DNA from 2 places in the Streptomyces sp. NPDC008125 genome. Region 2 is predicted to be linked to the other one. Evidence: riboswitches for the same ligand, from Rfam matches in the RefSeq annotation. Region 2 holds a riboswitch; the other holds the start of a gene.

Evidence for each region. Region 2 has a riboswitch for cyclic di-AMP ahead of ACFZAX_RS26295 (NlpC/P60 family protein). Riboswitches for the same ligand answer to the same signal wherever they lie in the genome.
Region 1: it holds a riboswitch for cyclic di-AMP, as region 2 does, so the genes downstream of both, ACFZAX_RS14170 (peptidoglycan DD-metalloendopeptidase family protein) here and ACFZAX_RS26295 (NlpC/P60 family protein) in region 2, are expected to answer to the same signal.

Annotation. Positions count from the first base shown of each region.
Region 1 covers NZ_JBIBHR010000007.1:110,043-114,803, forward strand. Annotated here, with positions in the region: gene ACFZAX_RS14160 (STM4011 family radical SAM protein) at 1-756, shown strand, start outside; gene ACFZAX_RS14165 (GDSL-type esterase/lipase family protein) at 790-1,614, opposite strand; gene ACFZAX_RS14170 (peptidoglycan DD-metalloendopeptidase family protein) at 1,795-2,679, opposite strand; cyclic di-AMP (ydaO/yuaA leader) riboswitch at 2,685-2,839, opposite strand; gene ACFZAX_RS14175 (tyrosine-protein phosphatase) at 3,265-4,074, shown strand; gene ACFZAX_RS14180 (DUF6126 family protein) at 4,124-4,303, opposite strand; gene ACFZAX_RS14185 (cupin domain-containing protein) at 4,377-4,761, opposite strand, start outside.
Region 2 covers NZ_JBIBHR010000017.1:47,614-52,374, forward strand. Annotated here, with positions in the region: gene ACFZAX_RS26280 (urease subunit gamma) at 1-40, opposite strand, end outside; gene ACFZAX_RS26285 (hypothetical protein) at 573-881, shown strand; gene ACFZAX_RS26290 (hypothetical protein) at 1,030-1,974, shown strand; cyclic di-AMP (ydaO/yuaA leader) riboswitch at 2,425-2,503, shown strand; gene ACFZAX_RS26295 (NlpC/P60 family protein) at 2,532-3,002, shown strand; gene ACFZAX_RS26300 (ATP-binding protein) at 3,111-3,542, opposite strand; gene ACFZAX_RS26305 (Scr1 family TA system antitoxin-like transcriptional regulator) at 3,770-4,636, shown strand; gene ACFZAX_RS26310 (DUF397 domain-containing protein) at 4,702-4,761, shown strand, end outside.

The DNA of each region.
Region 1 (4,761 bases), on a different contig from region 2:
GTCGCCGCGCAGACCGGGGACCGTCTCTCGGTGCTCTTCACCCCGTGGGGCGAGGGGCTGGTGCGGTCCTGGTACCGGCGGGCGCTGGTCGAGCTGTCCCACCTGCCGCAGGTGGCTCGGGTCGCGATCCAGACGAACCTCAGCGGCAGGACGGGCTGGCTGTCCGGGGCGGACCCGGAGCGGCTGGCGCTCTGGTGCACGTACCACCCCGGCCAGACCCCGTACGACCGGTTCCTCGGCTCGTGCCGGGAGCTGACCGCGGCGGGGGTGCGGTACAGCGTGGGCGTCGTCGGTTTCGAGGAGCACCTTTCCGAGGCGCGGAGGCTGCGGGCGGACCTGCCGGAGCGGGTGTACCTGTGGGTGAACGCCGCCGAGGGGCGTACGTACACGGACGCGGAGGCGGAGCGCTGGACGGCTCTCGACCCCCTGTTCCCGTACAGCCGGCATCCGCACCGCTCGGCGGGGCTGCCGTGCCGGACCGGGGAGTCGGTGATCTCGGTGGACGGGGACGGCACCGTGCGCCGGTGCCATTTCGTCAAGGAGGAGCTGGGCAGTCTCTACGACGGGAGCTACCGCCGGGCGCTCGGCCCGCGGGTTTGCCCGCTGGCGGTCTGCGACTGCCACATCGGGTACGTGCACCTGGAGTCGCTGCCGTTGTACGACGTGTTCGCCGGGGGTGTCCTGGAGCGGATTCCGGCGACGCCGGCCGGGCCCGCCGCAGCGGGCCCGTCACGTCTCCGGCTTCCCCTGGTGTAGCGCCCGGCGCGTCGCGGCGGGCATGTGTGCGGCTCAGAGCGGCAGCAGGTCCGGGCGCTTCGCGGCGACCTCGTCGCCGGAGGACTCGCCGCGCAGCCGGCGGCCGATCCACGGCACGAGGTACTCGCGTGCCCAGTGGATGTCGTCGCGCCGCACCTCGAAGGTGTTCCGCTGGATCTGCGGGGGCCACGGCTGGTCGGGGTCGGCCGAGGTCTCCAGGCCGAGGACCTGCGCGGCGCGCAGTGCGACCCGGGTGTGCCCGTCGGAGGACAGGTGGAGCCGGTCGCCGTCCCAGGCGCGGCGGTCCTGGATCGAACGGAGGGACCAGAGGTCGAGCACCGGGCAGTGGTAGCGGTCCGCGATGGCCCGCAGGTGGACGTTGTAGGTGGCGATCTTGCCGCGCATGTGGCGCAGGACCGGCACGCCGCGGGTGTCGAATCCGGTGGTGACCATGACGGTGCCGACGGCGTTGGTGAGGTCGGCGACCGCGCGTTCGAAGCGCTCCGCCAAGTCGTCAGGGTCGGTGCCGGGCCTGATGATGTCGTTGCCCCCGGCGCAGAAGCTCACCAGGTCCGGTGCGAGCTCCTTGGCGCGGGGGACCTGCTCCTCGACGATCTGGTCGAGGAGTCGTCCGCGTACCGCGAGATTGGCGTACCGGAATTCCCCGCGCGGGGAATCGGAGCTCGTCGCCTCGTCGAGGACGGGAAGCTGGTCCGCCAGAAGAGCCGCGAAACGGTCCGCCCAGCCGACATAGGTCCCGTCGGGTCCGGGGTCTCCGACTCCTTCGGTGAAACTGTCGCCGATCGCCGCGTACGACCCGATGATGTCTGTCTTCTGGATTCTCGAATCGTCTGCCACGGTCACATATCTTGCCTCTTTCGATGTGAGCTACGCGACCGTATGAAGGGGTTGACGTGGGGTGAGATAGACCACCCGGTCAGGTTTTGGTAAAGCCGGAATAAGCAGAGGGGCGGCACGCTTGCGCGTACCGCCCCTCGAAGCCCTGACGGATCGTGACGACCGTCATCGGGAGTGGTCTCAGATGGAGACGCCGTGCGACCGCAGGTAGGCGATCGGGTCCACGTCCGAGCCGTAGCTCGGGGTGGTGCGGATCTCGAAGTGGAGGTGCGGGCCGGTGACGTTGCCGGTGGCACCCGAGAGGCCGATCTGCTGGCCGCCGGTGACGGTCTGGCCGGCCGAGACCATCAGCTGCGACTGGTGGGCGTACTGGGAGTACATGCCGTCGGCGTGCTTGATGATGACCTCGTTGCCGTAGGCGCCGTCGTAGCCGGCGGAGACGACCGTGCCGGGGCCGACGGCGCGGACGACGGTGCCGGTGGCGGCGCTGAAGTCGGAGCCGGTGTGGTAACCGCTGGACCACATGGCGCCGGAGGCGTGGTACTGGGTGGTGACGGTCGCGTTGGCGACCGGGGTGGTCCAGCCGGTGCTGTTGCTGTCGGCGGCCTTGGTGGTGGTAGCGGCGGACTCGGCCTTGGCCGCCGGGGCGGCCTTCGTCTCGGTCGTGGCCGCGGTCTTCGTCCCGGTCTTCGCGGTCTCGGCCTTGGCGGAGGACGCGGTGGAGGCCGAGCCGGACGCGTGGGCGCCGAGCGTCAGCTTCATGCCCGGGAGGATGAGGCCGGGGTTTTTGCCGACGACCTCGCGGTTGTCCTGGTAGAGCTTCTCCCAGCCGCCCTTGATCTTGTGCTGGGCGGCGATCTTCGCCAGGTAGTCGCCGGGGACGACCTTGTAGGTCTCGGCGGACTGCTGGGCGGACTGGGCGGCGGGGGCCGACTGCTCGGCGGCGTGGGCACCCGTGGCTCCGAGGAGCGGCAGGGCGACGACGGCGCCGCCCGCTCCGACGGCGAGGATGCCGCGAGCGATCGGGCCGGACTTCTTACGACGGTGCTTACCCGGGATGGGCATGGGGGAATTCCTCTCCGGCGCCTGCGAGGTGAGCTGTCGGGTTCGGGCTGGAGATGCCCGGTCGCGCTGAACGCGACTTCACCCCGAGCCGGCCGGATCAACTCCGGTCGGCGGCTTACCTGGGTCCCCCGCTCCTGCCACGCGTGAGTGAGTGCGAATTCCGGGCGGCGGCAGGATTAGGCGGTCCGTCCGGAGTGATGGTGAACGTAATCGAGCCGGGTCGGACGGAACAAGCCGTCGCAAGCGGAACGGAATCCGCACGCCGATTTCGGCCGTCTTTTCCGGTCACCCTCCGTGGATTACGGATCTTGGCATTCCGCACGGCGTACGGAGAGTTCTCCGGCTCCCCGGCCACGCACGGTCACGGATATGATCCCGCTCACCAGATCACCCACCATCTCCCCCATAAACGGGTGATGTTGCGTGAAATTAACATAATACGGACATGTCGCTCACATCACTGTTGACGGTTCCTCAGTCTTCGGGGAGCCGCCGCCGCGTCGGCGCCGCGGGGCGATGTCGTAGGGTCGCGACGAGCCGACGTCGGCGAGCAGCGCCGGCGCGCAGGAACACCGAGGAGCCGCTGTGACGCAGGTGCCGCAGTTCTCGCCGGCCGAACCCGAGCTGAGCGGGGTCCGTAACTTCAGGGACGTGGGCGGGCTGCCCACCACCGATGGGCGGCGGGTACGGCACGGGAGGCTCTTCCGCAGCGGCCACCTCGCCGCCGCCACCGCCGAGGACGCCGTCTTCCTCGGCCGGCTCGGCCTGCACACGGTCTTCGACTTCCGTAATTCGGCCGACCAGAAGCTGGACGGCTTCGACGTGGAGCTGCCGGGCGTCCGCAACGTCCGCATTCCGCTCTCCGACCCCGCCGACGGGGCCGGTTTCTGGCGTCTGGTGCGCGAGGGGGACATCGCGCAGCTGCGCTCGCTGCTCGCGGACGGGAAGGGCACGGAGCGGATGCTCGTCTCGTACCGCTCGATCATCACCGACCGCACGGAGGAACTCGGCCGGGTGCTGCACGCGCTGGCAAGGGACAGCGTGCCGGCGCTGATGCACTGCGCGGCGGGCAAGGACCGGGCGGGTCTGACGATGGCGATGACCCTGCTCGCGGTGGGGGTGGAACGCGAGGCGATCGCGGCGGACTACCTCAAGTCCAACGACGCGCACCGCCGGTACCGCCTGCGGCGCGGCGACAGCGCGGACCCCGTGGTCTCCACCGAGGTGATGAGCCTGCTCAACCCGCTCTTCGGGGCGCACATCGACTATCTGGACGCCGCCTTCGCCGCCATCGAGGAGAACTGGGGCACGACGGAGCGCTACTTCGCGGACGGGCTGGGTCTCTCCGGGGAGACCCGGGAGCGGCTGCGCGAGCGGTTGCTGGACGAGGCGTAGGGTCCGTCCGCCCCGGACCGGGGCGGACGACTCGGCGGTCCGGGCTCCGCTACTGGTTGCCCCCGGCGACGGCGAACAGGATGTAGAGGAAGGCGGCGACGACGTGCCCGGCGACCAGGTAGGCGACGAGCCGGATGACCATCCCGCGCGGCATCTTCCGCTCCTGGGTGTCCCGGGGGGAGCCGGTCTGCCGGGGGGTCAGCGGGTCGTAGTGCTCCGAATCGGACATGACGGTCCTCTCTGCCGTGCGCCCGGGACCGGGCGGACGAGGAATGGGCGCGGCACCGGGGTGCCGGGCGCGGTCAGCGCCGACGGGTCCCGTCGCCGAGGCACAGCTCGGCTGCGGGGCTCTGCAACAGGGTGTGTACGAAGATCAGCTCGGCGCCCTCCGGTCCGGCGGCGGCGATCCGGTGCGGGGTGAGCGAGTCGAAGTGGGCACTGTCGCCGGGCCCGAGCTCGTGCGCGGATTCGCCGAGGCTGACCCGCAGCCGCCCTTCGAGGACGTACAGCCACTCCTCCCCGGGGTGGACCCGCACCAGGTCGCCCTGGGCGCCGTACGGGACGCGCACCCGCAGGGCCTGCATGGCGCGGCCGGGTCCGCCGGCCCGGCGGTACATCCAGCCGTCGGCCTCGGGCCCGTCGAACCGGCCGCCGCGCACGATCGCGTCGCGTTCCGGGGGGATCTCG
Region 2 (4,761 bases):
GGATGAGCAGACGTTCCTGCTCGTGCGGGGTGAGTTGCACGCTTCCACCTCATCGTCTCGCGCCCGGTCTCGACTCTGGACGTGGTACACCCGTCGGACGACGACAGCGCGTCGATCGCCGAGACGGGTACACCGGCCAGACACCGCACGTTAGGGCGGAAGTTTTTCCGTCGCGTTAACTGGGCCGGTCGCATGGAGACGCCGTCCGGTACGGAGGTGCGGCTCCGGCGGGCCGGACCGCCCCCGGACCGGTACCGCTGAGCTGCCCCCACCCCCTCGCCTCGTATACGGCGCGTACGGGACCGGGACGCCCACCGCGTACGGCCCCGGGCGCTTCCTGGCGCCGACATGGCCGGCCGGTCGCACGGGTAGTAATCCGTCAGCCCGCCTGCCCGGACCGGTGCGGGAGCGGCCGTCGGAAGTCGGGTCGTCGCAGACGGCGGCGACGGCGGTGACATCGGCCGTGCCCCTCGTCCTCGACGCCGGGAGCCCACCGTGCCCACGCCCCCTCCGGCCAGGTCGGAGAACACGGCACCGCCTACCCGCCACCGTGCCCCCACGAGGTGAATCCCATGCTGCCCCCGGAGCTGCCACCGCTTCCCGCCCTGACCCACGCGGAGGCGGAGTTCATCGACCGCTATCTCGCCGTCCTCGACCAGGTGGGCCGGATCAACCCCACCCGGGGCAGCGACACCTACGCGGCACTGCGGGCGGCCCAGGCGCTGGCCTCGCACGCGACGGCTCTGCGGGACGCCCTGGCGCTGATGCACGATCGCGGCGAGGACCGGATCCACGCGTCCACGCTGGCCCGGGCGCTGCGTGCGCTGGACGGTGAGCGACGGGCCGGGCGGATCGCCGTACCGCCCGAGAACGGGAGTTGACCGGTCCGGCCTGCGGCGGAGCGGCAGAAGGCGACCGGCCGCCCCGCCCTGGTCCTGGCCCTGGTCCTGGCCCTGGCGCTGGTCCTGGTCCTGGTCCTGGTCCTGGCCGCGGCGATGCCGGCCGATCATGTTCCGTACCCTCCTGAACATGAATCGCTCCACCGCTCCCCTCCAGCCCCTCACCCGGCTCGTCGGCGGGAACATATGCGCCTACCAGCCGGCTGCCGACACCTGGGGTGCTCTGTCGCCCGCCAAGATCTTCCGGCCGTCGGCCGGGGACGACGTCGTCGAGCACACCGCTCCCGCCGGCCTCCACCAGGTCTTCTACACGACCCTGCACGCGGCCGTCTGCGTGACGGCTGACGGGGCCGAGGTCTGGCGGTCGGAGTTCGAACCGAAGTCGGACGAGCGGTTCGGACACAGGCCCGGCTGCGCCCTCTCGTCCGACGGGCTCACGGTCTGGATCTACCGGCCCGACGCCATGGCCGAACGAGGCCGCCCGGACCAGTGGGTCGCCCTGGACGCCGTAACCGGAGCGGTCCTCGCGCAGGCGGATCTGGACACGGTCGGGCACGGTGGCGTCCAGCTCGTGCACCGGGCGGGCGGCGAGATCCTCCTCGACGTGGGCGAGGGGCAGGACGGATCGGTCATCTACCGGGCATCGCTGTCGGGTGGGCGGATGGACCTCTTCCGCTACCCCTGGGACGACAGGGTCCTCATCGATCTGTCGCCGGACGGGCGGCACTTCATGACGGTCGATCATGCTCAGGGCGACATGGCCGTCCACACGTACCCGGACGGCGAGGTCGCGTTCACTCTGTCCGTCGACGCCCTCGGGCACGATCCGGAAGAGGACTACGTGGAATGGGGCGGCGGCTACCTGGACCCGGAGACCATCGTCGTGACCGTCGTCGGCGAGACGGAGAGCGAGGAGGAGTGGTTCCGCCACACCCGCGTCGACGCGCGGTCCGGCGAGGTCCGAGGCGCATTCGAGGCGCACGGCGAGAATTCCTACGACATGCAGCCTCTCGGGGACGGGTCCTGGCTCACCAAGGGCCCGGACGGCCACCCGATTCGCCGGAGGGACTCCTGAGGTCCCGGTGACGGCGATCCGGTCGGGATCCGGAGCGGAGGAGCGGAGCCGTTTCCCGATTCCAGCGACACGCCCGTGAGGAATATCCGATTTTCCGCTCGTTCGGCGCAGGGGTTCGGTCCGTCGCGCCCTTCTCTCGATTTGCGCTTCCCGGCGTTCTCCCCATGCCCCAAGTGCCGCACTGAGCAACCTTGGTGGAGGCATCCGGGTGCGCGCCCCCGGCCGCGCGGGACGCTCCCCCACTCTCCCGGCGCAACGTCGGCCGACCGTACTGACTTCCTCTGCCACCTCGAAAATTACGCACGGCCTGGGTCAAGATCCGTGTGACGACAAGCCCCCGCCACCCCGACGGGGCGGTCCGCGCGGACGCCGAGTCCTGCCGCCGAGCGGATGACGGGTCGACAGGAGTGGATCGGCAGGAGTGGAGGACCCGAGCACAACGGGTCGACCGGGCAACCGGCCGTCCCTCGGGGTGAAGCCGCGACGCGCGGCCGGGCGACTTCGCCAGCCCGAACCCGACAGGTCATCTTTCACAGGCGGCTGACGAAGGGTTGCGCATGACTGCGCAGGTTCATGTCCCGTCTCTGCTCACCCGGGCCGGTACGGCCTCGGTCCTCACTCTGGCCCTCAGCTCGACCATGCTGGCCCCCGGCCTGGTCTCCGACGCCGAGGCCGCCGCCCAGTCGACGAAGGCGCTCCGGGTCGCCGCGTCCAAGAAGGGCGCCCCCTACCAGTGGGGCGCCGCGGGTCCCCGGCGGTTCGACTGCTCCGGGCTGACGCTCTACTCGTTCAAGCGGGTCGGCAAGAAGCTGCCCCGCACGGCGCAGCAGCAGTACAACAAGACGCGCCACATCACTTCCTCACAGCGCAGGAGGGGCGACCTGGTCTTCTTCCACAGCGGTCGCAGCGTCTACCACGTGGGCATCTACGCCGGAAACGGCAAGATCTGGCACTCCCCGAAGACCGGTGCCGTGGTGCGGCTGGAGCGGATCTGGACGAAGCGGGTCTGGTACGGACGGGTGCGCTGACGCACGCCGGGCGCCCGTGCCGCCGACGCACGGCGCCCGGCCCGGACGCGGCGACACGCGACGACCCCGCCGGGTCGCACGGTCGCCCCGTCCGGGCCGGGCGCGACGTCAACTCCGCACCGGTACGGACCAGGGCAGCACGATCCACACGGTCTTGCCGCCGTCCTCGTTCGGGGTGACGCCGAACCGTCCGCCGCACTCCCCGGCGAGGATCCGGATGATCGCCAGGCCCCGCCCGTTGTCCCGCTGCGCGGCCGGGGGCAGCCGTCTGGGCCACCGGGGGTGGCTGTCCGACACCTCGAGCCGCAGTTCCTCGTCACGGTCGAGCACCAGCCGCACCGTGAACGTGGGTGACTGGCCCAGCGTGTGCAGGACCGCGTTGGTCGCGAGCTCCGAGACGATCAGCAAAATCCTCCCCGCGTCATCCGTGTCGTCGTGCATGCCCCACTCGGCGAGTACGCGTGCCACGTGTCTGCGGGCCGCGGACACCGACACCGGATCGCTCGGCAGGGTGACATGTGCTTCCTGATGATCTGCCATGGCGACGCCGTCCCTTTCCGCCCGGCCGACCCCTATCGGCCCGGATTGTGCCTGGCGCCAGAGTGCCACCGCCGGGCCCCCCGCAGACACGATCTGCCGAGATATGCATATATCTATCGCTCAATGCGGTGAACTCCGGCTCACCGGAGCTCGAACGTTCGGCACACTTGCTTCCAGGTCGGCCGACGGAGCGGTCGACCGTGCCGCCAGGCGGGAAGGAGACCGGAATGGGCAACGGCCCCGTCGTGCGCCGTCGCAAACTCGGGGAAGAGCTGCGGAGTCTGCGCCACTCTTCGGGACTCACGAGCCAACAGGCGGCATCGCTGCTCGGCTGGCACCAGTCGAAGGTGAGCAGGATCGAGACGGGCGCGAGCGGCGTGTCCCCGGCCGATGTCGGCCGCCTGCTCGACGCGTACGCCGTCGTCGATCCCGAACTGCGCACCCTGCTCTCGGCACTGGCCGGGTCGGCGGACGGCCGCGACACGGGCTGGTGGCACGCCTACCGGGGCATCATTCCGCCGCAGTACCGCGACTTCATCGCCCTGGAAGCGCAGGCCGAGACCGCGAGGACGCTGGAGACCTCGGTGGTCCCCGGACTGCTCCAGACCGCCGACTACGCGCGGTCGGTCACCGAGTCCGCGCTGGACGGCATACCGGAGGCCCATCTGGACGCCCTGGTCGAGGTGCGGCTCGCCCGCCAGTCGGTGCTGCGGTGCGACGCCCCGCTGCGGCTCACCGCCGTTCTCGACGAGGCGGTGCTGCGGCGGGAGGTGGGCGGGCGGCGCGTGATGCGCGAGCAGCTCGACCATCTCGCACACATGTCGGAACTCCCGCATGTGGACATCCAGTTGATCCCGTTCAGTGTCGGGGGGTACGTCGGCCTGACCGGCCCGTTCGTCATCTTCTCCTTTCCGACGACTTCGGCTCTGGATGTGGTCGTTCTCGACCACTTGACGCGCAGTCACTATCTGGAGCGGAAAGAAGATCTGGAGGCGTACGGTTCCGCTTTCCGCACCATGCGCAGACGCGCCCTCTCGCCCGAACGATCGAGGGACCTCATCACGGCGATCGGCCGCGAGAGGCGGCCCCGATGAGCACCCGGGGCCCGGCCGGACCGCCGGACGGGTCCCGGCAGCGTCCACCGATCCGAAGGAGCACCATGCCCGACCGCCCGGCACAGCCCGCCTCCCCGTGGCGCCGCAGCAGCCGCAGTACCGGT